3 regions of the Streptomyces sp. NPDC001914 genome follow, and region 2 is predicted to be linked to each of the others. Evidence: riboswitches for the same ligand, from Rfam matches in the RefSeq annotation. Region 2 holds a riboswitch; each other region holds the start of a gene.

Region 1 (10,093 bases), on a different contig from region 2:
AGCACGCCGAAGACGAAGAAGCTGCTGAACGTCGAGTTCGGGCCCAAGACGGGCAGGTACGGCGTCGGCCAGCCGATAACCGCCGAACTCAGCGCCCCCGTCAAGGACAAGGCGTCCCGCACGATCGTCGAGCGCGCCCTCAGGGTCGACTCCGTCCCGGCGGTGGACGGCGCCTGGCACTGGGTGGACGACAAGACGCTGCACTACCGCCCGAAGGAGTACTGGCCCGCCCACGCCGACATCACGGCCCACAGCAACCTCGGCGGCATCAGGGTCGGCGAACGCCTGTGGGGCGGCGACGCCAAGACTGTGAAGATCACCACGGGCGACAGCCTGGTCGCCCTGACCGACGCGGCCACCCACTCCATGACCGTCTACCGCAACGGCCAGGACATCAAGGAGATCCCCGTCACCACGGGCAAGCCCGGCTTCGACACCCGCAACGGCGTCAAGGTCGTGCTCGGCAAGGAATCCCTCGTACGGATGCGCGGTACCAGCATCGGCATAGCCGAGGGCAGTTCCGACTCCTACGACCTGGAGGTGCGTTACGCCACCCGGGTCACCTGGAGCGGTGAGTACGTCCACGCCGCACCCTGGTCGACCGGCTCCCAGGGCTACGCCAACGTCAGCCACGGCTGCACCGGCATGAGCACGGAGAACGCCGAGTGGTTCTTCAACACGTTCAACGAGGGCGACATCGTCAAGGTCGTCAACTCCGACGGCAAGACGATGGACGCGTTCGGCAACGGCTTCGGCGACTGGAACCTCGACTGGAAGAACTGGCGTGAGGGCAGCGCGCTCGTGGCCGGGTCCCCGGACGCCCCCAGCCCCGCCCAGCGCGCCAGACTGCGCCCCGAGAGCGTCTGAGAACGCGCCCCGGGGCCTGTCCGCCGGTTCCCCTCGTACGGACGACGGGAGCGGTGCGGACAGGCCCTGGCGGGGCACGGGTGGCTCAGGCGCTCTGAAGGTTCCTGCGACGCAGCAGGGAGGCCAGTGAGGCGGCGAACTCCACCGGGTCGACCGGAAGCGTCACCGCGGCGTCGGCGCGGCTCCAGGTGGCCAGCCAGGCGTCCTGCGGGCGCCCGATGAGCACCAGCGCCGGCGGGCAGTTGAAGATCTCGTCCTTGATCTGCCGGCACACCCCCATGCCGCCCATCGGCACCGCCTCGCCGTCCAGGACGCAGACGTCGATGCCGCCCTTGTCGAGCTCCCTGATGACGGCGGCCGGCGTCGCGCACTCGACGAACTCGACGAGCGGAGCGTCCGGGGCGGGCCTGCGCCCGGTGGCGAGCCGCACCTGCGCGCGGGTGTTGGAGTCGTCGCTGTAGACCAGCACCGTGGCGGTCGGCTGCATTCTTCCTCCGAGACGTCAGCGTCGTACGGACATCGTGCGCACCGGGCTGATCGTCCCCGGCCCGATGCGCGGATGCTACTCCCTTGAACACCTCGTCAACACCGGTTCGGACACGGCTTCGATGGTCCATCCGGGCTGGACACACCCGGTCAACACCCCGAACGGCACCCCCCGGCGTGAGGGCGGGATAAGCGACCGACATAATGTCGGTCGTGGCGACAGCAACGACAGTAGAAACCGGGCACGCGCACCCGTCGGTCAATCGGCCGAACCTCACCAGCGTCGGAACCATCATCTGGCTGAGTTCCGAGCTGATGTTCTTCGCGGCCCTCTTCGCGATGTACTTCACCCTGCGATCGGTGACCGGGCCGGATCACTGGAAGGAAATGGCGTCCAGCCTGAACCTTCCGTTCTCGGCGACGAACACCACGATCCTGGTGCTCTCCTCCCTGACCTGCCAGCTCGGCGTCTTCGCCGCCGAGCGCGGGGACGTGAAGAAGCTCAGGATGTGGTTCATCGTCACCTTCATCATGGGTGCGATCTTCATCGGCGGTCAGGTCTTCGAGTACACCGAACTGGTCAAGAAGGACGGGCTCTCGCTCTCCTCCGACCCGTACGGCTCGGTGTTCTACCTGACCACCGGCTTCCACGGACTGCATGTGACGGGCGGACTCATCGCCTTCCTGCTGGTCCTCGGTCGCACCTACGCGGCTCGGAGGTTCACTCACGAGCAGGCGACCGCCGCCATCGTCGTGTCCTACTACTGGCACTTCGTCGATGTCGTCTGGATCGGCCTTTTCGCCACGATCTACCTGATCAAGTAATCGGGCCCACCGCCCGAAACATCCAGAAGCACCGACGCAGAAGATCCTGACACCGGGGTAATCCGTGAAAAAGCTCTCCGCACGACGACGCCATCCGCTGGCGGCGGTCGTCGTCCTACTCCTCGCGCTGGCGGCCACCGGGGGGCTGTACGCCGCGTTCGCACCCGCGGGCAAGGCGCAGGCCGATGAAACCGCCCAGTCCCTCGGCATCACCGAGGGCCAGAAGCTGTACTCCGTGGGCTGCGCAAGCTGCCACGGCACCGGCGGTCAGGGCAGCTCCGACGGTCCGAGCCTGGTGGGTGTGGGCGCCGCGGCGGTCGACTTCCAGGTCGGCACCGGCCGTATGCCGGCCCAGCAGCCGGGCGCTCAGATCCCGCGCAAGAAGGTGATCTACACCCAGGCCGAGATCGACCAGCTCGCGGCCTACATCGCCTCGCTCGGCGCCGGCCCCGCGATCCCGACCAAGAACCAGGTCAGCCCCGAGGGCGCGGACATCGCCAAGGGCGGTGAACTCTTCCGTACCAACTGCGCCCAGTGCCACAACTTCACCGGCAAGGGCGGCGCGCTGACGCACGGCAAGTACGCGCCGAGCCTGGAGGGTGTCGACCCGAAGCACATCTACGAGGCCATGCAGACGGGCCCGCAGAACATGCCGTCCTTCCCCGACACCACGCTGACGGAGAAGAACAAGCAGGACATCATCGCGTACCTCGACGCGGTCAACGGTGACGACACCGAGAGCCCCGGCGGTCTTGAGCTGGGCGGCCTCGGGCCGGTCAGCGAGGGCCTGTTCGGCTGGGTCTTCGGCCTCGGAACCCTGGTCGCCGTCGCCGTCTGGGTCGCCGCTCGGACCGCAAAGGCCAAGAAGTCATGAGTAGCCAAGACATTCCAGAAGAGAACGTGCCCGCCGAGCGGGCCTCCGACGACCACGCCGGTCACGGTCACGGTCCGGTAGCCGTCGCGGACGAGCAGAACCCGTTCGCGGACCCGGGGCTTCCGCCCCACGAGCACCGCATCCAGGACATCGACGAGCGGGCCGCCAAGCGGTCCGAGCGTCTGGTCGCCATGCTGTTCGTGCTGTCGATGGTGGCCACCGTCGGCTTCATCGCCTCGTACGTGGCGATCCCGAACGACAAGTCGATCTACGTGTTCCCGATCGGGCACATCAGCGCGCTGAACTTCGCGCTGGGCATGTGCCTCGGTGTGGCGCTGTTCGCGATCGGCGCGGGCGCGGTCCACTGGGCCCGCACCCTGATGTCCGACGTGGAGATCGCCGACGAGCGTCACCCGATCGAGGCGGCGCCCGAGGTCAAGGCCAAGGTCCTGGCCGACTTCAAGGACGGTGCCACGGAGTCCGCGCTCGGACGCCGCAAGCTGATCCGCAACACGATGTTCGGCGCGCTGGCCCTGTTCCCGCTCTCCGGCGTCATGCTGCTGCGCGACCTCGGTCCGCTGCCCGGCACGAAGCTGCGCCACACGCTGTGGTCCAAGGGCAAGCTCCTCGTCAACATGAACACGAACGAGCCGCTGCGTCCTTCGGACCTGGCCGTCGGTTCGCTCACCTTCGCCAAGCCCGAGGGCCTGGAGGAGCACGACGAGGACTTCCAGAAGGAGATCGCCAAGGCGGCCCTGATGATCATCCGGCTCCAGCCGGAGGACATCAAGGACAAGCAGGAACTCGAGTGGTCCTACCAGGGCATCGTGGCGTACTCGAAGATCTGCACCCACGTCGGATGCCCGATCTCCCTGTACGAGCAGCAGACGCACCACGCGCTGTGCCCGTGCCACCAGTCCACCTTCGACCTCTCCGACGGTGCCCGGGTCATCTTCGGCCCGGCCGGTCACGCCCTGCCCCAGCTGCAGATCGGCGTGAACGCTGAGGGCTACCTCGAAGCGCTCAGCGACTTCGAAGAGCCCGTCGGTCCTGCATTCTGGGAGCGCGGATGAGCACTACCACCACCTCCGACTCGCGCTCCTCGCGCGAGAAGGCACCCGCCGGTGAGCGGGTCGCCGACTGGGCCGACGGCCGCCTCGGGATCTACTCCCTGGCCAAGTCCAACATGCGCAAGATCTTCCCCGACCACTGGTCGTTCATGTTGGGTGAGGTCTGCCTCTACAGCTTCATCATCATCATCCTCACGGGTGTGTACCTGACCCTGTTCTTCCACCCGTCGATGAACGAGGTGGAGTACCACGGCAGCTACGTCCCGCTGCAGGGCCAGCTGATGTCCGAGGCGTTCAACTCGACCATGCACATCTCCTTCGATGTGCGCGGTGGTCTGCTGATCCGTCAGATCCACCACTGGGCCGCGCTGATCTTCCTCGCCGGCATGTTCGTGCACATGATGCGCGTGTTCTTCACGGGTGCGTTCCGCAAGCCCCGTGAGGTCAACTGGGTCTTCGGATTCCTGCTGTTCGTCCTCGGCATGTTCACCGGCTTCACCGGTTACTCGCTCCCGGACGACCTGCTCTCCGGCACCGGTGTCCGCTTCATGGAGGGCGCGATCCTGTCCGTGCCGATCGTCGGCACGTACCTGTCGTTCTTCCTGTTCGGCGGCGAGTTCCCGGGCGGCGACTTCGTGGCCCGCTTCTACTCGGTGCACGTGCTGCTGCTGCCGGGCATCATGCTCGGCCTGGTCGTCGGCCACCTGATCCTGGTCTTCTACCACAAGCACACGCAGTTCGCGGGCCCCGGCAAGACGAACAACAACGTCGTCGGCATGCCGCTGCTGCCGGTCTACATGGCCAAGGCCGGAGGCTTCTTCTTCCTGGTCTTCGGTGTCATCGCGGCCATCGCGGCGATCGCCTCGATCAACCCGATCTGGGCCCTGGGCCCCTACCGTCCGGACCAGGTGTCCACCGGCGCCCAGCCCGACTGGTACATGGGCTTCTCCGAAGGCCTGATCCGTGTCATGCCGGGCTGGGAGATCAACCTCTGGGGTCACACGCTCGTCCTGGGTGTGTTCATCCCGCTGGTCATCTTCCCGCTGGTCCTGGTCGCGATCGCGGTCTACCCGTTCATCGAGGGCTGGGTCACCGGCGACAAGCGCGAGCACCACATCCTGGACCGCCCGCGCAACGTCCCGACCCGGACCGCGTTCGGCGCCGCCTGGATCAGCTGGTACTTCGTCCTGCTCATCGGCGGTGGCAACGACCTCTGGGCCACGCACTTCCACCTGTCGATCAACTCGATCACCTGGTTCGTCCGGATCGCGTTCTTCGTCGTGCCGGTGCTGACCTTCATCGCCACCAAGCGGATCTGCCTCGGCCTCCAGCGCCGGGACCGGGACAAGGTGCTGCACGGCCGCGAGTCGGGCATCATCAAGCGCCTGCCGCACGGTGAGTTCATCGAGGTCCACGAGCCGCTCAGCCAGGACGCGCTGCACACGCTCACCGCGCACGAGCAGTACAAGCCGGCCGAGATCGGCCCGACGGTCGACGAGAACGGTGTCGAGCGCAAGGTCTCGGGCACGCAGAAGCTGCGCGCCAAGATGAGCAAGGGCTTCTACGGCGACGAGGGCCAGATCCCCAAGCCCACCGTCGAGGAGTACAAGGAGATCACGAGCGGCCACGGCCACCACTGATCCCCGGCTGTCCGCCACGGCAGGAGCCCCGTCCATGACACGGACGGGGCTCTTTGCCGTCCCCCGGGCTGGATAGGGTGGACTCACCCGGTGGTGCGGGGCGATCCACCCCGCGTCACCCCGACCCGTGTCACCCGCGACCGCGTGACCCACGAACCCAGGAGCGACCATGAGCGCTGTGAACCCCGCTGGAGGCGACACCGCGGCGGGCCGTTCCTGGCCCGCCGTACTGAACGGACTGCTCGAAGGCCGCGACCAGAGTGCGGACGACACGGCCTGGGCGATGGACCGCATCATGCGCGGCGAGGCGACCGACGCGCAGATCGCCGGCTTCGTGGTGGCCCTGCGGGCCAAGGGCGAGACCGTCCAGGAGATCGCCGGACTCGTCCGCGCTATGTACGAGCACGCCAACGTGATCGAGGTGCCCGGACACACCGTCGACATCGTCGGAACGGGCGGCGACGGCGCGAAGACCGTCAACATCTCGACGATGTCCTCGATCGTGGTGGCCGGCACCGGCGCCAAGGTCGTCAAGCACGGCAACCGGGCCGCGTCCTCCGCGTCCGGCTCCTCGGACGTCCTGGAGAAGCTCGGCGTCAATCTCCAGCTGCCGGTGAAGCGGGTCGCCGAGGTGGCCGAGGAGGCCGGGATCACCTTCTGCTTCGCGGTCAAGTTCCACCCGGCGCTGCGTCATGTGGCCGCCGCCCGCGGCCAGTTGGGCATCCGCACCACCTTCAACGTGCTCGGACCGCTGACCAATCCGGCACGCGTGAAGGCCCAGGCGGTCGGCGTCGCCGACCCCCGGATGGCGCCCATCGTGGCGGGCGTGTTCGCCGAGCGCGGCAACTCCTCGCTGGTCTTCCGCGGCGACGACGGCCTCGACGAGCTGACCACCACCGGGGGCTCCCACGTCTGGGTCGTCCGCGACGGCAAGGTCGCCGAGGAGCGCTTCGACCCCCGCGACGTCGGGCTCGACATCGTCCCGGTGGAGGCCCTGCGCGGCGCCGACGCCTCGTACAACGCGGAGGTCGCCCGACGCCTGCTGGACGGCGAGAAGGGGCCCGTACGGGACGCCGTCCTGCTGAACTCGGCGGCGGCCCTGGTGGCCCTGTCGCCGACCGGCGGGCCGCTCGCCGGGCAGCTCCGCGACCAGATGGACAGGGCGGCCGAGGCCATCGACTCCGGTGCCGCGAAGCGCACCCTGGAGCGCTGGGTGGCCGCCAGCAACGCCTGACCGCCGAGAGCGCCGCGCGAGACGCAGTCCGGATCGTGGACTGCGTCTTGCGCGGAGAAGATCCTCTGGCAAGATGCTGTACCAGGTCATGAGTGACAGCCATCAGGCCCCGGCCGGCTGTCCGGCAACCCTCCGTCCGTGGCGGGGTGCCCCGGGTGAAGACCAGGCCGTAGGCAGCGAGGCCTACGGCAAGCGCGGACCCCTCCCGCTCTCCGGGCGGACAACCAGGGGTCCTGGTCGTTCGAGGGAGCCTTCTGTGAGCAAGCGAATGCGTTAGGGCGCCGAGCCCCGCCTCCGCACACCCCCTTTCACCCTTTCCCGCGCTGAGCGACGCCCGACGGCGGCCGGCTCGCGCGGTGATCCCGCCTGCCTCTCACAGGAGCTCGCCATGTCCGCTTCCACCGTTGCCGCCGACCAGGCTGTTTGTGCCCCTCTGCCCGTTCTCGGCCGGGATGTCACCGTCCCGCTCGTCACCGGTGGCGAGGTGACCTACGCGGCTCTCGACTATGCCGCCAGCGCGCCCGCCCTCCAGCGCGTGTGGGACGACGTGGCCGCGTACGCGCCCTACTACGGCAGCGTCCACCGGGGCGCCGGCTGCCTCTCGCAGCTCTCCACCGACCTCTTCGAGAACGCCCGCAGGACCGTCGCGGAGTTCCTCGACTGCCGCGCCGGCGACCAGGTGGTCTTCACCCGCTCCACCACCGACTCGCTCAACCTGCTCGCCGCGGCCCTCCCGGCCGGCTGCCAGGTCTTCGTCTTCGAGACCGAGCACCACGCCTCGCTGCTGCCCTGGCGCGACGCCCGCGTCACCTACCTGAACGCCCCGCGCACCCCCGGCGAGGCGGTCGAGACCCTGGAGCGCGCCCTCGCCGCCCGGGACCCCTACGGCCCGGCCCTGGTCTGCGTCACCGGCGCCTCGAACGTCACCGGCGAGCTGTGGCCGGTGCGCGAGCTGGCCGCGGCCGCCCACGCCCACGGAGCCCGCATCGTCCTCGACGCCGCACAGCTCGCCCCGCACCACCCGCTGTCGGTCCAGGACCTCGACGTCGACTGGGTCGCCTTCTCCGGGCACAAGCTGTACGCGCCCTTCGGCTCCGGTGTCCTCGCGGGCCGCTCCGACTGGCTGCGCGAGGCCGACCCGTACCTCGCGGGCGGCGGGGCCAGCCGCAAGGTCACCCGCCGCGCGGACGGCGGCGTGGACGTGGAGTGGCACGACAGCGCCGCCCGCCACGAGGCCGGCTCGCCGAACGTCATCGGCGCCTACTCGATCGCGTCGGCCTGCAAGGCGCTCACCGACGAGGGCTTCGACAAGCTCGTCGCCCGGGAGCAGCACCTGATCCGTACCGTCCGCGCGGGCCTCGCCGAGGTCCCCGAGGTCCGGGTCCTCTCCCTCTTCGGCGACGACGCCCCGCGGGTCGGCGTCATCTCCTTCGTCGTCGAGGGCTGGAACAGCTCGCACTTCGCTGCCGCGCTGTCCGCCGAGTACGGCATCGGGGTGCGCGACGGCCTCTTCTGCGCCCACCCGCTCGTGCGCACGCTGCTCGGCAGCGACCCGGAGACCGCGGGGGAGTGCGGAGCCCCCGAGGCGGCCCCCGGCGAGAAGTCCCTCAACGCCATCCGCGTCAGCTTCGGGGCCGGGACCCCCGACGAGCACGTCGAGCGGTTCGTCCGCGCGGTGCGCGAGCTCGTCGAGGACGGCGCGCGCTGGCAGTACCGCACCGAGGACGGCCGCTGCGTCCCGGCGGTCTGACGACCGCCCCCGCCCCGCCCGGAGGCGGCGCCGCGTCGGTCAGGAGTCGAGACCGATCGCGAACGCCGCCTCCAGGTCGTGCTGGGAGTACGTACGGAACGCCACGTGCGTGTCCGTCGCCTCGACACCCGGGATCTTGCTGATCCTGCCGGGGATGACGTCCGCCAGGTCGTCATGGGCGTGGACCCGGACCATGGCGATCAGGTCGTAGGTGCCGGTGACCGAGAAGACCTCGCTGACGCTCTCCAGCGACGCGATCGACTCGGCGATCTCGGGGATGCGGTCCACGCTGGTCTTGATGAGGACGATCGCGGTGATCACGGCTGGTTCTCTCCCTAGGGGGCCGCTGCTGGGGATCTCACCCTACTCGCGGTCCCCCGGACCCGGCCGCTCCACCGGGGGCCCCGGCAGCACCGCCCGGGCGGGCACGACGGCCGGACGCCGCCGGAAGCGCGCCCACGCGTACACGAAGCCCAGGGAGAAGCCCACGAGGTGGGCCAGGTAGGCGACCCCGGGGCCCGAGCTGCTGCGGCCCGCCGCGAGCCACTGCAGGGTGAACCAGAACGGCAGCACCACCCAGGCCGGGAACCGCAGCGGCAGGAAGAACAGGAACGGGAAGAGACTGGTCACCCGGGCCCCGGGGAACAGGTACAGAAAGGCGCCGAGCACCGCGGAGATCGCCCCGGAGGCCCCGACCAGGGACTGCTGCGAGGTCGCGTTCGCGGCGGCGTACCCCAGCAGGGCCAGATACCCGCAGCCCAGGTAGAACAGGGCGAACTCCAGATGGCCCATGCGCTCCTCGGTCATCAGCCCGAAGACGTAGAAGAAGAGCATGTTGCCCAGGAGATGGAGCCAGCTCCCGTGGATGAACAGGGCGGTCGCGGGAGTGAGCGCCTCGCCCGGGGCCCCGTCGAACAGGGCGGCCGGCACCACGCCCCAGCGGCGGAAGTAGGCCCGCTGCGCGACCAGCAGTTCGTCCCCGGTGCCGTACGCGGGATCGAGGCCCGAGGCGGGGCCGATCACGAAGATCAGACAGCACAGGACGATCAGTCCGTACGTCACCGGCGCGGACCGGCCCCGCAGCGCCCTGCGGACCGTCGCACTCCAATTGCCGATCATGGTGCAGAGCATGACGTAACCGCACCGATGCGCACAGACCGCCTCGCCGCCGTGGACACCCGAGCGTCGAGTACCCGCCAGGCCGTAGGGTTACGAGCCAAAGCACCGGGAGACCGGCGCCGGACGGACACTAGAAGGAAAGCGGCTGCCCTATGACAGTTCCCCTGCCCGATGCGAAGACCCGCTGGCGCTGCACCCTCTGCGGCAACCTCACGCGTTTCGACGTGA
Region 2 (10,093 bases):
CCTCGGACCATCACCAGCCGACGTGAACTGCTGCGTCATCTGGCCTCGTCGCCGGTGGCCCCGGCCGTCACGGACCTGGAGGAGTACGCTCTCGGAACCGTCTGCGTCGCCGTACCCGTGTACAGCGGGGCCACGTTGGGCTCGCTGGGCGTATCGCTCCCCGCCGAGCGGCTCCCCCGGCTCGACGAGGTCCTGACGCGACTGATCCCGACCGCGAACCGGGTGACCAGAAGCCTGTCGCTCACTATTTGAAATCCCCGCGCTTGTGGACCACATCCCGAACGTCTTTCCTAGACCAACCGGACATTTCAGGGATGAACCCAGGTGAGGACTGCGGACGAACATGAGTCAGGCCCGAGAGCACGGCAGCGAGCACTGGCCGCGGACGTTCAGGAACCGAGGCGTCGGTTCCGGAGCGGCGGCCCGCAAGCGCGCCGCCCACCTCGCCTTCGGCACCCCGGTGCTGCCTTTACTGATCGTCGGGGCCATCGTGCTCATCGACCTGGCCGGTGGAGCGGGGATGATCTGGCTGCCGCTGCTGGCAGCCGGACCCGCGCTGGCCGCCACCACCAGCCGGCCGCTCGGAGTCCTGTGCGTCGGCTTCCTGGCCGCGACGCTGAGCGCGCTGCTCGGTTCCCGGGACGGGGTTCCGGGTGACGAGCTCATCGCCGTCCTGTCCGCCCTGGCGGCCGTCACCGGGGCGAGCGCCCTGGCCAGTGCGCTCCGCTGGCGCCGCGAGAGGGTCCTCGCGGCCGTCCGCTCCGTCGCGGAGGCCGCCCAGCACGCTCTGCTCGCGCCCATACCCTCGAACGTCGGCCCCTTCCAGGTGGCCGTCCGCTACAGCGCCGCCGCGGCCGAGGCCCGGATCGGCGGGGATCTCTACGCGCTGGTGCCGACGCCGTACGGGGTCCGCATGATCATCGGTGATGTCCGGGGCAAGGGCCTGCCCGCCGTGGGCACCGCCGCGCTCGTGCTCGGTGTCTTCCGCGAGGCCGCCTACGACGAGCCCGACCTCCTCACCGTCGTGGCCCGGATCGAGCGGAGTCTGGCGCGCAACCTCGGCTACGACGACTTCGTCACCGCCGTGGTCGCCGGGTACCCGGAACCGGACCGGCTGGAGGTCGTCAACTGCGGACACGCCCCTCCGCTGCACGTCAGCTCGTCCGGGAGCGTCGTGTCGGTCGACCCCGTGAACCCCGCTCCGCCGCTCGGGCTGCGCGCTCTGACGGGGGAGACCCCGAGCCTTCAGGTGCTGCCCCTGGCCGACGGCGACCAGCTGCTGCTGTACACGGACGGGGTCACCGAGGCCCGTGACCACGGCCGGGAGTTCTACGCCCTCGCCGAAGGTCTGGCCCGGCACGTGTCCGACGAGCCCGCCTCCACGCTCGCCGCGCTCGACGCCGAGCTCCAGGCCCATGTGGGCGGCAGGCTGCACGACGACGCGGCCCTGCTGCTGCTCCGCAAGCCGGACCCCGCCGAGTCGGGGTCCGCGATCGCCGCGGGTGGCTCGGTCACCGTTCCCTCACCGCCCCGGCCGCCCGCCGCCGGTGTGGGCTGCGGCAGGGCCGCGGAGTAGCCGTCCCGGACGCGGACGGCGGGAGACGGAGCCCGTTCCGGGGAAGAACCGTCCCGACCGCGCCACGGCGTGCGACGGGGCGCGGTCGCCCCGCACGGGACGGGCCGGGTCAGTGGCCCGCGCACTGGAGCCAGGGCAGTGGCCCGCGCACGGAGCCCGGTCAGTGGCCCGCGAACTGGAGCCGGGTCGGCTGCACGGCGTCGGGCCGCAGCGCGATGCCGTCGACCGTCAGACGCTCACCGTAGATGTCCGTGATCCGGACCGGGCCTCCGCAGCCGCCGCCGTCCTCGGCGAGGAAGTAGTTGTAGTCGGTGCGAGGGAGCTGCCGCCACACGCCGCCGGAGCGGAGTTCGAGCCGGGCCACCGGGTTCCGGTGGCCGATCACCTGGAGCGCGCACCAGTAGCGGCTGGACCCGGTCTTGTACCGGAGGGAGAGCGTGCCGGAGTCGCCGGGGCTCAGCAGCTTCCACGTGATCGGGATCCGGCCGGCCGCCGGGTTCGCGAGCCGGGCGAACGCCGGGGCGCTCAGATCGAGCTGGCCGGGGACGCAGCCCGTCGGGCATTCGTTGGTGATCCGGACCGTGACGCTCGCACCGCCGTCGGCGCGCACCAGCACGTAGGCCCCGCAGGCCTCGGCCGTCTCGTAGTCGGTGTGGTTCATCGCCGCGGTCATGAGCTCGTCGCTCGGACCGTAGGAGCAGGCGCCGTCGCCGGTCCCGGCGTCGTACGTGGTCGCCACTCCCCGGTAGCCGACGCCCGGGCGGATCCGTCCCGCCAGCGGGGCGGTCGTCTTCGTGGCCCGGGAGGCGGCCGAGGCCGACGGCCGTGCGGACGCGGTCGAGGTACGGGCCGTAGCGGTCGGGGAGCCGTCCGGGCTCGCCGACCGGGTCGCCGCGGGGGACGTCGATCCGTCCGGAGACTCCCGGCCGGGAGCCTTGGTCCCCCGGGAACCGGTGACCGCCGAGTCCGCGGCCCGTCCCGTATCGGCCTGGCCGCCGGGCCGGAACGCCACGACCAGACAGACCAGCGCCCCGACCGCGAACAGCGCGACGGGGGTGACGGCCCTCAGCGTCGGCCGCCGTCCGCGCCGACGGGCGGCCTGTCTCGTTTCCTTCATGCGCATCCGTTCGGGGTCGGGCCGCTGGTACGCCCGTCAGTCGCCGCCGGAGGCGGAAAGGTTGCCGCCCCTTCCCTCTTCGGCGCGGCGGATCAGCTCCCGGCCCCGTGCCATGCCCGGTACCTCGACGAAGCGATGGGTCAGCGCGCAGGACGCCAGCAGCACGGCGAGGAAGGCCGCCTCCAGTACGGGTTCGTCGTGCCGCTGCCGGCCGATCACGCCGTCGCTCACCGCCAGCAGGACCGGATGCACCAGGTAGACCGAGTAGCTGACCGTCCCCAGCCAGATCAGCGCACGCGGGAATCTCCGGCGGCGCAGCGCGAGGGCCAGTCCGAAGGTGAGTACGGCCAGCAGGAAGGCCGTGATCCAGCCGCGCGTCGCGAACCGGTCCGTGTCACCGTTCGCGTACGCGCTCCCCACGGAGCAGATCACCACCACCGCGGCGGTGAGTGCCGCGCGCGGCCAGGTGCCCGTCCCGCTCTCCGCCCGCTGGACGGCGGTGCCGAGGAACATGACGGCCAGGATCACCAGGCCCTCCCAGAGGGGAACGGTGCCGTTGAAGGGGACCAGGACCAGCGCGAGCACGCCTCCCGCCACGGCCCCCGGCACCCGCAGCGCGGACCTTCGGGAACTCCCGCAGAGGACGGCGACCACCAGCACCGTCGCGGCGAGCGCGATGAGCGGCCCCCTGCCGACCGCCGAGGACAGCGCGGACGCCGGTGGCACGAACGCCACGGTCGCGGTCACGGCGGCCAGCGTTCCCAAAGACACCGCGACCGTCGCCGAGCGCCGGTGCAGCCGGACCGTGAACAGGGCGACCACCAGCAGGTAGAACGCCAGTTCGTACGACAGGGTCCACAGGACGAGGACGACACTCGGTGTCCCCAGTACTTCCTGGAGCAGCGTGGCGTGGGCCACGGCCACCGTGACGGGATTCTGTCCGTCGAAACGGGCCCCGAGGTGCGCGAGGCCCACGAGATTCAGCGCCAGTACCGAACCCACCACCACGGCCCAGAGCGGGTAGATGCGATGGGCCCGGCCGATCCAGAAACTCCTGACGCAGCCCCGGCGCTCCAGCGAGGCCGGGATGACGTAACCGCTCACCAGGAAGAACAGCATGACGCCGTACCGGCCGATGTCGATCTGCGGCATCACCTGCCCCCGGAACTCCGCCATGAAGGAGTACGAGGAATGGTCGACCGCCACGAGAAGCGCGGCGATCCCGCGCAGGGCGTCCAGCCGGCCGAGGCGCGTGGCTCCGGCGGATCCACCGGGCGCGGGGGCGGGCGATGCCGGGGGCGTCGGCCGGGGAAGCGGCCGGAGAACGGGGGGTGCGGGTTCCATGGAAACGCCTGCCTGGACCGGGTCCTGTGGGGTGGCGGCTGCGCCGGACCGGGCGGGAAGCGGGCACGGCGAACCGGGCGGCCCGGTCCGGCGGCTCGCCGGTGTTCGGTTCGCGAGGCCGTGGATTCCACATCGAAGTGCGGACAGCCGGCGACGCGGCACGGGACACGCCCTGATGAGGCGGCTTTAGCCAGGATTGCCCAAATTCACCGTGACTGCCTACGCGTGCTGGTCAGCGCCTCGTGGCCGTCGGCCGTGCTCGCGAGGCCGGCATGCGTCGCCCGCGGGGATGGGACAGAGTGATCCCATGGGCCACCTGTGGATGACGTGGTCGCTCGAAGGCGTCGGCTCGGCCGGACAGAACGTCCCCGACGTCGAGGCGGCATGCCGCTCTCTCATCGGCTCCGTGGAGCGGTCCCGACGTGCCTTCGAGACGCCCGAGCCGTGGGAGGAACTCCGCGACTCGGCGCTGCTGCTCCAGGACCGCATTCTGGGTCCGGGGCGGGAGGTCGTTGAGCAGGGCCGGCGATGGACGTCGACCGTGAACGGGGTCAGCATTCTGCTGGTCCCGCGCGAGTGATCGGTCCGCGCCGGGGTTTCGTATGACTGTCGGGCCCGGCCGCGGGTGGGTTCCGTGTGACTGTGGGGTACGGCCGCGGGTGGGTTCCGTGTGACTGTGGGGTCTGGTCGCGGCGGGGTTCCGTGTGACGGTCGGGTCCGGCCGCCGGGCGGTTCCGTGCGACGGCCTGGTCCGACCGCCGGGCCGGTGGCTCCGCGCCGGCGCTCGTCGCGCGCGCGGAAACACCCACCTGCCCGGCAGCCGGACCCGCCGTCCGGGTCAGGCGGCCGCGGTCAGGGGCACCAGGTCGCTCCCGTGCCGGAAGGCCGGGTGACCACCGAGACGCCGTACGTAGTCCAGGAGCCGGGGGCGCGAGCCGAGGGCGCGGGACCGGCCGAGACCGGTGAGCGCCGTCCATACGTCCACGTCCGCCGCGGTGAGGGATTCGCCCAGCACGTAGGCGTGCGAGGAGAGCCGGCAGTCCAGCAGCTCCAGGGCCGCCGCGAGTTCCGAGGGCGGGGCGGCCAGGGTGACGGCGCGGTCCAGCAGCTCGCGGAGGGCTTCGATGTCCGCGGCGAGGGGCGGCGGACAGAGCGTGGACGGGCACGTCGTGGTGTGACCCGAGCGCAGACCGGCCAGGTCGCGGAGGATGGCGGGCGTGTGGTTGCTGACGATGCGTCCGCTCCACCGGTCGCACAGGGCGGGCGCGGTGAGCGGCCCGTCGAAGTGATGCTCGGTGGCCTCGTAGGCACGGCGCAGTGAGGCGAAGGCGTCGGGAGTCCGCGCGGCGTCCGCCACGAGTGTGGTGGCGACCGAGTCCCGCAGGCCGAGCAGTCCCAGGGTGATGGCGATGCGCAGCGAGGGCGGACAACTCTGCGCCAGATACAGCTCGTAGCGGTGTGGAGCCGGGTAGAAGCCGCCCGCCAGACCGACACCGATGCGGCTGTCGACGCGGTGGGGGAGTGCGGACGACGCCGTCGCCTGCTTGAGCCGCGGAGCGGCCGACGGGAGCGAGATCTGGTCACAGGGGCGTGAGTTGGCAGTGTTTGACGGGCGCGAAGCTGTCTCGGGCATGACTCTCCCTGGGGGAAGACGGAAGCCACCGCCGCTTTGTGGGCACCGGCGGCCGGATGCGGAATGACTGCGCTTGTCGCACCGGTCCGGATCTAACGGACCGGTCGCGGATCAGTAAGCGCTGGAGACGCGCAGGAGGTCGATGTGCAGGCGCCTCGTCAAACCGCTCTTGGGCAATTCCCACCGGTCCCGGCTCAGGGCTCGCGAGACGCGAGACCACGCTTGCCCCGCCGCACCGGCGGGACCCGGTCGTCACCCGGGGCACCCCGTCGCGGCGGAAGGGTTGCCTGTCAGCGGGCCGGGGCCGATGACCACTGGAGCGGGGCGAACCCGCGCCGTGGGCGCTGACAATCGTGACCGTCCATGACAGTCTCGGCGCGCTCTGTTGCGCCGTCAAGAAGGCCGGACGCACGGTCTCACCTGGTGGTCACCCGCATTGACATTCTTTTCGGGGCGGGCCTAACGTGCGGCCCACCACAGGATGCCTTTCGGCCGGAGAAGAAATGGTGACGGCGATGCACGCAGCAGACGGGACGGCCGCATGGCGGCGCCTCGGTCGCGATGTGCTGTGCGCCGACCGGGCCGTGGACCTGCTGCGCGTCAACAGCGCCCTGTGTCCGGGCACGTGTCGCTCCCTCAGCCGAGGCTGACGGTCTCTCCGAGTCCTCGGCCGTCCCGAGCCGAGGGTTCCTCCAGGTCTCTCACGACCTCAGGTCTTCGACGACTTCAGGTCTTCGACGACTTCAGGTCTTCGATGTCCTCAGGTCTCTGATCACCGCAGGCCTTTGACGGCCACGCGCTGACGGCTCCAGCCCTCGGCGGCCGCCGTGGTCGCGCAACGCCCCTTCCCCGCCCAGCCCTCGTCCCACCTGTGCCCGCGCATCGCCGTGTACCGAGCCGTCCCGCTCGGCGGTGCGCCGCCGCTCCGTGGTCCGGGGTGTCCGAATCCGCTGGAGTTCTCCATGAGCCAACCTCCAGGCGCCGCTGTGTCCTTCGGATCAGCACCGCCCGCCGAGGCGATCCCCCGTACCGACCTCCCCGCCGCGTCCGAACGTCCGGCGGCCCAGCGGGTCCTGCCGCTGCGGCGGCCCGGCCGCTGGATCGTCACGGCCGTCGTGCTGGTGCTGGTCGCCCAGATCGCCCACGGACTGGTGACCAACCCCTTCTACCAGTGGGATCGCTTCCAGTACTGGTTCCTGCGCCCGACGATTCTCGACGGTCTGCTCATCACCCTGGAAGTCGCCCTCTACAGCGCGGTGTTGGGTCTTCTGGGCGGTGTCCTGCTGGCTCTGGCCAGGCTCTCCCGGAGCCCGGTGCTGCGGGCGGTGAGCTGGGTCTACACCTGGCTGTTCCGGTCGGTTCCGCTGATCGTCGTCCTGCTCTTCCTCTACAACTTCAGCGCGCTGTACCAGACGTTGAGCGTCGGAGTGCCGTTCGGGCCGGCCTTCTTCACCTTCGACGAGTCCCGCCTGGCGACCGACATGGCCGTCGCCGTCGTCGGACTGAGCCTGAACGAGGCCGCGTACGCCTCCGAAGTGGTGCGCGGCGGGATCCTCTCCGTCGACCAGGGCCAGCACGAGGCGGCGTCCGCCCTCGGTCTGCCGAAGCGGTACCAGTTCGCGAAGATCGTCTTCCCGCAGGCGCTGCGTTCCATCACCCCCAACTACGTCAACCAGTTGATCGGTCTCATCAAGGGCACCTCGCTGGTCTTCTACGTGTCCCTGCTCGACCTCTTCGGCTCCGTGCAGAGCATGGGCAGCACCTACCCCGGCGACATCGTGCCGCTGCTCCTCGTCGCCACCGCCTGGTACCTGATCCTCACCAGTGTCGTGTCCGTCATCCAGTTCTACGTCGAGCGGCACTACTCGCGGGGCGCCCTGCGCACCCTGCCGCCGACCCCTTTGCAGAAGGCGCGGAACGGTCTGCGCGAGGTGCGAGCCCGGTTCCGGAGGGAGACGGCGATATGAGCGGCGAGACGAATCCGACGACGGTGAAGACGCGGACGGCCCCGGCCGGCGAGGTGACGGACGCGGCGCCGACTGCCTCCGTCCGGGCGACGGACGCGGCGTCGACAGCCTCCGCCCCGGTGACGCACCCGGCCGCGGACCCGGCCCCGGCCTCGCACGCGGCCTCGGACCCGGCCGCCGAGATCGACGACGGGCTGCACGTGCGGCCGGCCGCCGTCGAGGTGCACGACGTGCACAAGTGGTACGGGTCCCAACAGGTGCTGGACGGCGTGGAGTTGACCGTCCGGCCCGGCGAGGTGACGGTCGTCCTCGGTCCGTCCGGCTCCGGCAAGTCCACCCTCCTGCGGGTGATCAACCACCTGGAGAAGCCCGAGATCGGCCACGTCAGCCTGAACGGCGAGCTCATCGGCGTCCGCAGGCACGGCGACCGTCTCAAGGAGCTGAGCGAGCGGGTCATCCTGGCCCAGCGCAGCCGGATCGGGTTCGTGTTCCAGAACTTCAACCTCTTCCCGCACCTGACCGTTCTGGACAACGTGGCCGCTGCCCCGGTGGCGACCGGCAGGCTGTCCAGGGCCGGGGCGCAGGAACTCGCCCGTGATCTGCTCGCCCGGGTGGGCCTGGCCGACAAGGCCGCCGCCTACCCCCGGCAGCTGTCCGGCGGTCAGCAGCAGCGCGTGGCCATCGCCCGGGCCCTCGCCCTGCGTCCCGGAGTCATCCTCTTCGACGAACCCACGTCCGCGCTCGACCCCGAACTGGTCGGCGAAGTCCTCGCGGTCATCAAGGACCTGGCCCACAGCGGCACGACACTCGTCATCGTCACCCACGAGATCGGCTTCGCCCGTGAGATCGCCGACCGTGTGGTCTTCATGGACGGCGGGCGCATCGTCGAACAGGGTCCGCCCGAGCAGGTGCTGGACCGTCCGCGAGAAGCACGCACCCGAGAGTTCCTGAGCAAGGTGCTCTGACGGTGCTCCGACCGCTTCATGTCCGACGCGCAGCGGGACACCGCTCGACGAGGTGTTCCCTGCCCTGCCGCCCCGACCCGCGTCGGGGCGGACCCCCGATTCGGCGGCCCGCCGGGACCGTTCCCCCACATCTCTCATCGCACACTCGACAAGGACAGCCATGCGCACCCACAGCCTGAACCGCACAGCCCTCCGCGGCGTCGCCGCCACCGCGGCCGTCGCCTCCCTCGCCGTCTCCCTCGCGGCCTGCGGCGCGGACAGCGACGCCGCCACCCGGACGCGGTCCGACGCGGCCGGAACCGTGACCGTGGGCGCGCTCTCGAACGGGGCAGCGAAGGAAACCACGTTGAAGGTCTCCGAGGTGAAGTCCATCAGTGCCGAGCTGCCCAAGTCCGTCGCGGAAAGAGGCACGTTGGTGGTGGGCATCGGCGCACTGCCCGCCGGATCGCCGCCGTTGAACTTCGTCGGACAGGATCAGAAGACGCTCACCGGCAGCGAACCCGATCTCGGCAAGCTGGTCGCCGCGGTCCTCGGGCTGAAGCCGGTCGTCAAGAACTCCACCTGGGAGAACCTGTTCGTCGGGATCGACAGCGGCAAGGTCGACGTCGCCTTCTCGAACGTCACCGACACCGAGGAACGCAAGAAGAAGTACGAGTTCGCCTCGTACCGCCAGGACAACCTCGCCTTCGAGGTGCCGAAGAAGAGCACCTGGAACTTCGACGGCGACTACCGGAACCTCGCCGGCAAGACCGTCGCGGTGGGCGCCGGCACCAACCAGGAGAAGATCCTCCTGGAGTGGAAGGACAAGCTGGCCAAGGCGGGCAAGAAGCTCACCGTCAAGTACTACCAGGACAACAACGCCACGGCTCTGGCGCTGAACAGCGGGAAGATCGACGCCTCCTTCGGCCCCAACCCGGCCGTCGCCTACCACGTCACCCAGAACGCCAAGTCCCCTCACCCGACCCGCAACGCCGGCCAGTTCTCCGGCGCGGGCGCCACGATCCAGGGACTCATCGCGGCCACCGCCAAGAAGGACAGCGGTCTCGCCAAGCCGGTCGCCGACGCCATCAACTACCTGATCGACAACGGCCAGTACGCCAAGTGGCTGGCCGCCTGGAACCTCTCCAACGAGGCGGTGAAGACCTCCGAGGTCAACCCGCCCGGCCTGCCGCTCGACAACTCCTGAACCACCGCCCGCCCCAAGGGACTCCGCCGCATCGCGGCGGAGTCCCGGGCGCGACCGGCCGCGTTCCAGATACGGAGAACCCGCACCGCCATGTCCACCAGCGTCCACCCCGCACCCGCCCCTTCCCCGAGCCCGGCCCCACCGCACATCCTCGACAACGCCGCGTGGGCCGCGCTGACCGGCCCGCACGCCCACCTCGCCGAACGCGTCGGCAGGGCCGCCCGCTACCCGACGGACGTGTCCCCGTTCACCGCGCTCGCGGATCCCGCCGACCCCCGCGCGTGGGACGACCTCGCCGAACTGGT
Region 3 (10,093 bases), on a different contig from region 2:
TGACGGTGCCCTGAGCCATGCCTAACTCCCCTATTACTGGCCCTTGCACAGATCCACACTTCGCGGATCCGGGTCAGACCTCACCCCCCAACGGTTGGGGGTGTGCGCCGGAACGCGTCGACCGCGGCTGAATGTATCTGTCCAACTGCCCTCTGCAACAGGTCAATCGGACGAGAATTCTGGGCATGGCCGATCAATGATATGCGGAGAATGCGCAAGGATTCGGGGCAAGTCGGGCCCCGCAAATGCCATAAAATGCCCAAAAAGGTGAGCCATTTTGGCTACTTCTTGTCGCCCGCCGAAGGGTCACTCATATGCGTCCGGCATGAAACCAACATCCAGATCGGCGCGACTTCCCCAACTCTAGCGCGTTCAACCCTACAGAATTGCCCCCTCCGCTTGTCTCACGGAGGGGGCAATTATGTGAACGCAATGTGTTCGGCATTACCGAGGGTAACGATCAGCCTCCGGCGACGGCCGGAATGATCGAGACGCCGACGCCGTCCGGGGTCGCCGTCTCCAGTCCCTGCTCGAAGCGCACGTCGTCGTCGTTGACGTACACGTTCACGAAACGGCGCAGCTTGCCCTGGTCGTCCAGGACGCGCGCGGCGATGCCCGTGTGGTTCTTCTCCAGGTCGCTGATGACCTCGGCGAGGGTCGCGCCCTCGGCCGTCACCTCGGCGGCGCCACCGGTGTAGGTGCGCAGGATGGTGGGGATGCGGACGTTGACGCTCATGATGCGAGGCCAGCCTCTCGGAAGGAGTCGAGGTTCGGGCGGATGGTCGCGGTCAGCCCGGTGTCGGAGGCCACCGCGTCCAGGGTCTTGAGGCCGTCGCCGGTGTTCAGCACGACCGTGGTGAGGGCCGGGTCGAGAAGACCGTTCTCGATGAGCTTGCGGGTGACGCCGACGGTCACGCCGCCCGCCGTCTCCGCGAAGATGCCCTCGGTGCGCGCGAGCAGCTTGATCGCGTCGACGATCTGCTCGTCGTTCACGTCCTCCACCGCGCCGCCGGTGCGCCGCGCGATGTCGAGCACGTACGGGCCGTCCGCCGGGTTGCCGATCGCGAGCGACTTGGCGATGGTGTCCGGCTTCTGCGGCCGTACGACGTCGTGGCCGGCCTTGTAGGCGACGGAGACCGGGGAGCAGCCCTCGGCCTGGGCGCCGAAGATCTTGTACGGCTTGTCCTCGACGAGTCCGAGCCTGATCAGCTCCTGGAGCCCCTTGTCGATCTTCGTGAGCTGGGAGCCGGAGGCGATCGGCACGACGAGCTGGTCGGGGAGCCTCCAGCCGAGCTGCTCGCAGATCTCGTACGCCAGGGTCTTGGAGCCCTCCGCGTAGTACGGCCGCAGGTTCACGTTGACGAAGCCCCAGCCCTCGCCGGCCGGGTCGCCGATCAGCTCGGAGCAGAAGCGGTTCACGTCGTCGTAGTTGCCCTCGATGCCGACGAGCTCGCCGCCGTAGACCGCGGCCATGACGACCTTGCCCTGCTCCAGGTCGTGCGGGATGAACACGCAGGAGCGGAAGCCGGCGCGGGCCGCCGCGGCGCCCACCGCTCCGGCCAGGTTGCCGGTGGAGGAGCAGGAGAGGGTGGTGAACCCGAAGGCGCGGGCCGCTTCGAGGGCCTGGGCGACGACGCGGTCCTTGAAGGAGTGCGTCGGGTTGCCGGAGTCGTCCTTGACGAAGAGCTTTCCGGCGTCGACGCCGAGCTCACGGGCGAGGTTGTCGGCCTGGACGAGCTTGGTCCAGCCGGGGTTGATGTTCGGCTTGTCCGCCACGTCCGCGGGGACGGGCAGCAGCGGCGCGTAGCGCCAGATGTTCGCGGGTCCCGCTTCGATGCGCTTGCGGAGTTCCTCGGTGTCGTACGCCGAGAAGTCGTAGGCGATCTCCAGCGGGCCGAAACACTCCTCGCAGGCGAAGAGCGGGCCGAGCGGGACGCGGTGTCCGCACTCGCGGCAGGAAAGCGCCGCGGCGGGGCCGAGGTCTACCGCGTCGGCGGAGTTCGTGGTGCTTGCAACTGTCTGCGCAGCCATGGAGGCGAGGCCCTTTCTCCTCATCTTCCTCACGACGCACTTCGCCGTGAGACGGATTTGGCACCTTCCCTAGCCGGGAGCCTCGCGACGCGATCGACATCGATCGGTACGAGACCGGCTGGAGGGTTGCCGGGGCTTCATCGGGCCGTATCCCTCTGCCCCTCTGGATGAGCGGTATTTGATTGTTGAACTGTTGAACACGATACGCGCCGACGATCCAGGACATGCGATGGTCATGCGCGTTGTTCAAGACTGTAACCGAAGGCCAGGACAGTTGAGATAGTCGTCCGAACCGCGAGACGACGGCAATCGATCTGCCGCTGGCCGCAGCGGGCACGCCGATGAGAGCGTGTGATCAGACAGTGAGGAGCCGCAGACGGTGCTGAGAGAAGTCGAAAGCTGGCTGAGCACACGCTCCTGGTCCGCGACCGACCGCCCGCTCCACAAGATCATGGCAGCCAAACGCGTCACCGGCTCCACGGTCAGTGTCGTCCTGCCCGCGCTGAACGAGGAGGAGACGGTCGGCGAGATCGTCGCGATCATCCGCCACGACCTGATGCAGCAGGTGCCCCTCGTCGACGAGATCGTCGTCGTCGACTCCGGATCGACCGACCGCACCGCCGCGGTCGCCGCCGCCGCGGGCGCGCGGGTCGTCCACCGCGACGACATCCTCCCGCGCATCCCGGCCGTGCCCGGCAAGGGCGAGGTGTTGTGGCGGTCGCTGCTCGTGACGAGCGGGGACATCGTCTGTTTCGTCGACGCGGACCTCAGGGAGTTCTCGTCCGACTTCGTCTCCGGGATCGTGGGACCGCTGCTCACCGACCCTGGCGTGGACCTGGTCAAGGCCATGTACGACCGCCCGATGGCCGGCGGCGGCGGGCAGGGCGGCCGGGTCACCGAGCTGATGGCCCGCCCCCTGCTGAACATGCACTGGCCCCAGCTCGCGGGCTTCGTCCAGCCGCTCGGCGGCGAGTACGCGGCCCGCCGCTCGCTGCTGGAACAGCTCCCCTTTCCCGTCGGCTACGGCGTCGAACTGGGCATGCTCGTCGACGCCCTGCACCTGGTGGGCCTGGACGCCCTCGCCCAGGTCGACGTCGGGGTGCGCAAGCACCGGCACCAGGACGGCCAGGCACTCGGCCGCATGGCCGCCGCCATCTACCGCACCGCACAGCTCCGGCTGGCACGCGGGCACCTGATCCGCCCCTCCCTCACCCAGTTCGAGCGCGACCGCGACGGTTTCCGGCCGCGCACGTACTCCGTGGACACGGAGGAAAGGCCGCCGATGAGCGAAATCTCCGAGTACCAGGCGCGCGAAGCCGCGTAGTCAGGCCCTGAACGGCCGGGCATCGCATACGGCCGAAGGGCGCGTTTGAGCGTTTCGAGACGGGGCTAGGTTTCGAGGCATGGCTTCAACGCACGGTGCCCACAGGATTCTGGTCGCCTCCAACCGCGGCCCGGTCACCTACGAGGTACGGGAGGACGGCTCGCTGCACGCCAGACGCGGCGGCGGCGGCCTCGTCTCGGGACTCTCGGCGATCGGGCCGGACGCGGGCGCCCTCTGGGTCTGCTCCGCGCTCGGCGACGGTGACCGGGAGGCCGTCCGGCGCGGAGTCCACGAGGACGGCGTACGGATGCTGGCCGTCGACGCGGACACGCACGCCGACGCGTACAACGGCATCGCCAACTCCGTGCTGTGGTTCGTGCACCACCTGCTCTACCAGACCCCGCTGGAGCCGGTCTTCGACGCGGAGTTCCGGCGCCAGTGGGAGTCGTACCGGACCTACAACCGCGCCTTCGCCGAGGCGCTGGCCGAGGAGGCGGCCGAGGGCGCGGCCGTGCTGGTCCAGGACTACCACCTGTGCCTGGTGCCCGGGATGCTCCGCGAACTGCGCCCCGACCTGCGCATCGGTCACTTCTCCCACACCCCGTGGGCGCCCGAGGACTACTTCCGGATACTGCCCGACGACATCCGCGCGGAGCTGATGGCGGGCATGCTCGGCGCGGACCGGGTGGCCTTCCTGACCTGGCGGTGGGCCACCGCGTTCATGCGCTGCGCGGAGGAGACCGATCCCGCCCGCTACCGCGCCGTCCTGCCCCCGGACGGTGCCCCCAGGACGATCGAGCACCTGGACGGCACCGGGGCGCCGGTGCGCGAGACCCGCGTCGGCGTGCACGGCCTCGGCGCGGACGCCGAGTTCCTGCGCGAGCGCTCGCACCGCGCGGACGTCGGGGAGCGGATGGCCGCGCTGCGCGAGGAGATCGGCGCGGACCGCCGGACGATCGTGCGCGTCGACCGGACCGAGCTGTCCAAGAACATCGTGCGGGGGCTGCTGGCGTACCGGCAGCTCCTCGACGACCACCCGGAGTGGCGCGAGCGGGTCGTCCACGTGGCGTTCGCCTATCCGTCGCGGCAGGACCTCGCGGTGTACCGGGACTACACGGCCGAGGTGCAGCGCGTGGCTGACGAGATCAACTCCCAGTACGGGACGCCTGGCTGGACCCCGGTGGTGCTGCACGTGAAGGACGACTTCGCGCGCTCGCTCGCCGCCTACCGGCTCGCCGACGTCGCCCTCGTCAACCCCATCAGGGACGGCATGAACCTCGTCGCCAAGGAGATCCCGGTCGTCTCCGACGAGGGCTGCGCGCTGGTCCTGTCCCGGGAGGCCGGGGCGTACGAGGAACTGGGCGAGGACGCGATCTCCGTGAACCCGTACGACGTGACCGGGACGGCGCGGGCGCTGCACGAGGCGCTCGTGATGCAGCCGGGCGAACGCGCGGAACGCACCAAACGCCTGACCGCGGCCGCCACGGCCCTCCCCCCGGCCCAGTGGTTCCTGGACCAACTCCACGAACTGGAGTCCTGACCGGGAGCGGGCGGCGGTCGCGGTTCCGGTCCGGTGGGTGGGTCGGGGCCGCGCCGGTACATCAGGCCGCCGCCGTCGGACGGAGAAGTGACCGTTAGTGGCGACGGCCATCGATGTACCGGCACGTCCCCTTCCGCCGGATCCCGGCCGCGGGTGCATCGTGGTGGCGGTCCCAGCCCAAGATTTCAGCCCCGGCCGGCAAAAGTTCAGCCCCTCCGGCGATTGAGGAGCGGGGTCCGGGGCGGAGCCCCAGGGGGTCACGTCTCGGGTGCCGTGCAAGATTTCAGCCCCGGCCGGCAAAAGTTCAGCCCCTCCGGCGATTGAGGAGCGGGGTCTGGGGCGGAGCCCCAGGTTCGGGACGGGTAGGGGCGGAGGGGGCGAGACAAGCCTGACCCGCGCCGGGTCACCGGGGTGACGAGCGGCCGGGTCAGGGGAGTTCGGCCGCGATGGCCGCGAGCAGCCGGACGACTCCGGCGGGCCCCTCGACCACCAGGTCGGCCCGCTCGGCGAGCTCGGCGACCTCGGAGCTGCCGCTGCACACCAGGAGCCCGGGAATCCCGTCGGAGCGCAGCTTCTCGACGGCGGCGAAGGCGGGCAGATCCCCCAGATCGTCACCCGCGTACAGAACGGCCTCGGCACCGGTCTCCCGGATGTACTCCAGAAGGGCGACCCCCTTGTCCATGCCCGGCGGACGCAGCTCCAGGACCATGCGCCCCGGCTCGACGATCAGCCCGTGCCGGGCGGCAAGTTCACCCAGCGGCCCCCGCAACGCCTCGAAAGCGGCCTGCGGATCGGCGGCACGCCGCGTGTGCACGGCGACCGCACGGCCCTTCTCCTCGATCCAGGTGCCCTGCCAGGCGCCGATCCGGTCGAGGAACCCCGGCAGCTCGGCACGGACGGCGGCCACGCCGGGGTGCGGGGCGGGCGCGGTGACCGTACCGCTGACCGCGTCCCAGCGCTCGGCGCCGTAGTGGCCGAGGACCACCAGGTGCTCCAGCCCCGCCACACCCGCGAACCCGCCGTGGCGCACGGCGACCCCGGCCGGGCGGCCGGTGACCACGGCGACGGAGGCGACCTTGGGGGCGAGCGCGGCGAGCGCGGGGACCGCGTCGGGGTGGGCGCGGGCCCGGTCGGGGTCGGGGACGATCGGGGCGAGGGTTCCGTCGAAGTCGAGTGCGACGACCGTCCTGGCGGGACGCGTGAGGATCGCTTCCAGCGCGTCGCGACCGGCGGGGGTCACCGGAGCCGGCAAGGAGTCCTTGGATTCGGGGTGGCTGCCCATGGGGCGACCCTATCGGGGCCGCGGCGGCAACACCTCCGACTCCCGACCGACCGGGCACCCCCGGACAGCGAATGCCTCGATCCCAGCACCGCCCCCGACCACCGGCACCAGCACCGGGTCCCACCACTCGCCCCGCCGACCGCCGCCGCCATCGGCTCCCGCCACCCGCCCCGCCCCAGGCCCCGGCCGCCCGGCCCGAGCCACCGGATCCCGCCGCCCCGCCCGCCGTCCCACCGGCACCGGGTCTCACGACTCCCTCCGCCCCCGGCTCCCGCCGTCCGGCCCACCGGCACCAGCACCACCACCGGGTCTCGCCGCGCGCGGTCTCAGCGCTCGTCGCGGCGGGACTCGCGGACCCGGCGGAGTCTGTTCACCGTGACGGGGTCGTGCGCGAGGGCTCGCGGATCGTTCAGGAGCGCGTTCAGGAGCTGGTAGTAGCGGACCGGGGCGAGGCCCAGCTGTTCGCGTATGGCGCGTTCCTTGGCGCCGGGGCCGGGGAAGCCGCGGCGCTCCAGGGCGAGAATGCTCCGTTCACGCGCGGGCAGTTCTTCCATGGACAGCACGGTAGCCCCCGGTACCGACAGGCGCCGGGTACGGGGCCTGTCGGCGACCGGCACGGGCCTTCCCCGCCTTCGGGGCCCCCTCCCCGGCCCCGGTCACGTCTCGGAATGCGGATTAAGGGTCTCCATCACGCGAGTGGACTAGACCTTTCCAGGGGTAAAGCGCGACACTGTCCCCCGTGAGACACGTCATCGCCCTCGATGTGGGCGGCACCGGCATGAAGGCCGCCCTCGTCGGGGTGGACACCGAGCCCTCCCCGGACCGCCCCGACGCGCCGCGGCCGCAGGCCTCCGGACACCCCGCGCTGCTGTACCAGGCCCGCCGGGCGACCGGCCGCGAGCGCGGGCCCGACGCCGTCGTCGAGGACATCCTCGACTTCGCCGCGGAACTGCGCGCCTACGGCGAGGAGCACTTCGGGACGAGCGCGCTGGCCGCCGGCGTCGCCGTCCCCGGCATCGTCGACACCGCCGAGGGCATCGCGGTCTACGCCGCCAACCTAGGCTGGCGCGACGTCCCGCTGCGCCGGCTGCTCGCCGAGCGGCTGGGCGGCGTGCCCGTCGCGCTCGGGCACGACGTGCGCACCGGCGGCCTCGCGGAGGGCCGGATCGGCGCCGGGCGGGGAGCCGACCGCTTCCTGTTCGTCCCGCTGGGCACCGGCATCGCGGGCGCCATCGGCATCAACGGCGGCGTCGAGGAGGGCGCGCACGGCTTCGCGGGCGAGATCGGCCACATCGTCGTACGGCCCGGCGGTTCCCCGTGTCCGTGCGGGCAGCGCGGCTGTCTGGAGCGGTTCGCCTCGGCGGCGGCCGTCAGCCAGGCCTGGGCCGAGGCGTCCGGCGACCCCGGGGCGGACGCGGCGGACTGCGCCAAGGCCGTCGAGTCGGGCGACCCGAGGGCGCTGGCCGTCTGGCAGGAAGCCGTCGACGCGCTCGCCGACGGCCTGGTCACCGCGCTCACCCTCCTGGACCCGCGCACCCTGATCATCGGTGGCGGGCTCGCCGAGGCGGGGGAAACCTTGTTCACACCCCTGCGGGCCGCGGTCGAACGCCGTGTCACGTTCCAGAAGCTGCCGTCCATCGTCCCCGCCGCCCTCGGGGACACCGCCGGATGCCTCGGTGCCGGGCTCCTCGCCCGGGACCTCCTGAACACCACTTCTACGACTCCCCGGAGGTAACCACCCGATGGCCCCTAGCAAGGTTCTCGCCGGCGCCCGGGTGGTACTGCCCACCGGGATCGTGCACGACGGCCGCGTGATCATCGACGGTCCGCGGATCGCCGGCGCGGGTGCCTCCGAGACGCGACCTGCCGGAGTCCACGGGGCGGTCCCCGCGGACGCGGACGTGACCGACCTGTCCGGCCACTGGGTGGTCCCCGGCTTCGTCGACATCCACAACCACGGCGGTGGCGGCGCGTCCTTCACCTCGGGAACGGCCGAGGACGTCCTGCGGGGCATCCACACCCACCGGCTGCACGGCACCACGACCGTCGTCGCCTCGACCGTCACCGGCGACATGCACGGCCTCGGCGAACGCGCCGGGATGCTCTCCGAGCTGGCCGAGCAGGGCGACATCGCCGGCATCCACTTCGAGGGCCCGTTCATCTCGCCGTGCCGCAAGGGCGCGCACTCCGAGGAACTGCTGCGCGACCCGGACCCGGCGGACGTCCGCAAGCTCCTCGACGCGGCCCGCGGCCGGGCCGCCATGGTCACGCTCGCCCCCGAACTGCCCGGCGGCCTCGACTCCGTACGGCTGCTCGCCGAGCACGGGGTGATCGCCGCGATCGGGCACACGGACGCGACGTACGAGCAGACGAAGGCGGCCATCGACGCGGGCGCGACCGTGGCGACGCACCTGTTCAACGCGATGCCGGCGCTCGGGCACCGGGCGCCGGGTCCCATCGCGGCCCTCCTGGAGGACGAGCGGATCACGGTCGAGCTGATCAACGACGGCACGCATCTGCACCCCGCCTCGCTGGAGCTGGCGTTCCATCACGCCGGGCCCGGCCGGGTCGCCTTCATCACCGACGCGATGGACGCGGCCGGCTTCGGCGACGGCCGCTACATGCTCGGCCCGCTGGAGGTCGAGGTCGCGGACGGCGTCGCCCGCCTGGTGGAGGGCGGGTCGATCGCGGGCTCCACGCTCACCCTCGACCGCGCCTTCCAGCGCGCCGTCACGGTCGACCGGCTGCCGGTCGAGCAGGTCGTCGCGGCCATTTCGGCCAACCCCGCCCGCCTGCTGGGCCGCTACGACCGGGTGGGCTCCCTCGAACCCGGCAAGGACGCCGACCTCGTGGTTCTCGACGCCGACTTCGCCCTCAAGGGCGTCATGCGCGGCGGCGAATGGGTGGTCGATCCCCAACTGGGGTGATTCACACCTTTGTTGCTTGCGGCGGTTGGCCCGGGGGGACTGGGCCGACCGCCGTTGTGTTTGGCATGATCGAGCCTCCGGAAACACCGGCGGGCGTCCGACCGGCGCCCAGGTCGCAGAACTCTTCGGGGGAGGTCGTCGCAGGTGATCCTCACGGTCACGCTGAACACCGCTCTCGACATCACCTATCGCGTACGGGGACTGCGCCCGCACAGCTCTCACCGGGTGAGCGAGGTGACCGAACGCCCGGGCGGCAAGGGCCTGAACGTGGGTCGCGTGCTGGCCGCGCTCGGACACGAGGTGACGGTCACCGGATTCACCGGCGGCGCGACCGGACGCGTCGTACGGGACCGGCTGGCCGAGTCGGCCGGGGTGGTGGACGCGCTCGTGCCGGTGGGGGGATCGACGCGCCGCACGATCGCCGTCGTCGACACCACGACCGGTGACACGACCCAGCTCAACGAACCGGGACCGGCGATAACCCCAGCCGAGTGGGCGGCCTTCCAGGAGACGTACGGACACCTGCTGCGCTCCGCCTCGGCCGTGGCCCTGTGCGGCAGCCTCCCCCCGGGGGTCCCGGTCGGGGCCTACGCCCAGCTCGTACGCTCCGCGCGCGCGTCGGCCGTCCCGGTGCTGCTCGACACCAGCGGGGAGCCGCTGCGCCGGGGAGTCGCGGCCCGCCCCGACATCGTCAAGCCGAACGCCGAGGAACTGGCCGAACTCACCGGCTCCCACGACCCCCTCCAGGCCACCCGCTCGGCACGCCGGCGCGGCGCCCACACGGTCGTGGCCTCCCTCGGCGCGCAGGGACTCCTCGCGGAGAACGCGGCGGGCCGCTGGCGGGCCGCTCCCCCGCGCCCGGTCCACGGCAATCCGACGGGCGCGGGCGACTCGGCGGTCGCGGGCCTGCTGTCGGGCCTGGTCGAGAACCTGCCGTGGCCGGAACGGCTGGCACGGGCTGTGGCCCTGTCCGCGGCGACCGTACTGGC

What was found. Region 2 has a riboswitch for S-adenosylmethionine ahead of ACFYYF_RS14680 (putative leader peptide). Riboswitches for the same ligand answer to the same signal wherever they lie in the genome.
Region 1: it holds a riboswitch for S-adenosylmethionine, as region 2 does, so the genes downstream of both, ACFYYF_RS23865 (aminotransferase class V-fold PLP-dependent enzyme) here and ACFYYF_RS14680 (putative leader peptide) in region 2, are expected to answer to the same signal.
Region 3: it holds a riboswitch for S-adenosylmethionine, as region 2 does, so the genes downstream of both, thrC (threonine synthase) here and ACFYYF_RS14680 (putative leader peptide) in region 2, are expected to answer to the same signal.

What each region holds. Positions count from the first base shown of each region.
Region 1 covers NZ_JBIASW010000008.1:256,287-266,379, forward strand. Annotated here, with positions in the region: gene ACFYYF_RS23830 (Ig-like domain-containing protein) at 1-867, shown strand, start outside; gene ACFYYF_RS23835 (hypothetical protein) at 953-1,354, opposite strand; gene ACFYYF_RS23840 (heme-copper oxidase subunit III) at 1,558-2,178, shown strand; gene ACFYYF_RS23845 (c-type cytochrome) at 2,243-3,052, shown strand; gene ACFYYF_RS23850 (Rieske 2Fe-2S domain-containing protein) at 3,049-4,125, shown strand; gene ACFYYF_RS23855 (cytochrome bc complex cytochrome b subunit) at 4,122-5,762, shown strand; gene trpD (anthranilate phosphoribosyltransferase) at 5,932-6,996, shown strand; SAM riboswitch class IV at 7,081-7,197, shown strand; gene ACFYYF_RS23865 (aminotransferase class V-fold PLP-dependent enzyme) at 7,385-8,746, shown strand; gene ACFYYF_RS23870 (Lrp/AsnC ligand binding domain-containing protein) at 8,786-9,067, opposite strand; gene ACFYYF_RS23875 (rhomboid family intramembrane serine protease) at 9,110-9,865, opposite strand; gene ACFYYF_RS23880 (hypothetical protein) at 10,018-10,093, shown strand, end outside.
Region 2 covers NZ_JBIASW010000004.1:490,355-500,447, reverse strand. Annotated here, with positions in the region: gene ACFYYF_RS14710 (IclR family transcriptional regulator C-terminal domain-containing protein) at 1-252, shown strand, start outside; gene ACFYYF_RS14705 (PP2C family protein-serine/threonine phosphatase) at 344-1,576, shown strand; gene ACFYYF_RS14700 (expansin EXLX1 family cellulose-binding protein) at 1,737-2,693, opposite strand; gene ACFYYF_RS14695 (acyltransferase family protein) at 2,730-4,037, opposite strand; gene ACFYYF_RS14690 (hypothetical protein) at 4,345-4,617, shown strand; gene ACFYYF_RS14685 (cell envelope biogenesis protein OmpA) at 4,876-5,670, opposite strand; gene ACFYYF_RS14680 (putative leader peptide) at 5,782-5,847, opposite strand; SAM riboswitch class IV at 5,884-6,029, opposite strand; gene ACFYYF_RS14675 (hypothetical protein) at 6,186-6,320, shown strand; gene ACFYYF_RS14670 (amino acid ABC transporter permease) at 6,633-7,637, shown strand; gene ACFYYF_RS14665 (amino acid ABC transporter ATP-binding protein) at 7,838-8,602, shown strand; gene ACFYYF_RS14660 (ABC transporter substrate-binding protein) at 8,763-9,788, shown strand; gene ACFYYF_RS14655 (GNAT family N-acetyltransferase) at 9,879-10,093, shown strand, end outside.
Region 3 covers NZ_JBIASW010000011.1:188,545-198,637, forward strand. Annotated here, with positions in the region: gene ACFYYF_RS28715 (cold-shock protein) at 1-19, opposite strand, end outside; gene ACFYYF_RS28720 (MoaD/ThiS family protein) at 461-736, opposite strand; gene thrC (threonine synthase) at 733-2,031, opposite strand; SAM riboswitch class I at 2,049-2,205, opposite strand; gene ACFYYF_RS28730 (glucosyl-3-phosphoglycerate synthase) at 2,411-3,355, shown strand; gene ACFYYF_RS28735 (trehalose-6-phosphate synthase) at 3,435-4,895, shown strand; gene otsB (trehalose-phosphatase) at 5,323-6,177, opposite strand; gene ACFYYF_RS28745 (DUF3263 domain-containing protein) at 6,504-6,731, opposite strand; gene ACFYYF_RS28750 (ROK family protein) at 6,917-7,912, shown strand; gene nagA (N-acetylglucosamine-6-phosphate deacetylase) at 7,920-9,104, shown strand; gene ACFYYF_RS28760 (1-phosphofructokinase family hexose kinase) at 9,249-10,093, shown strand, end outside.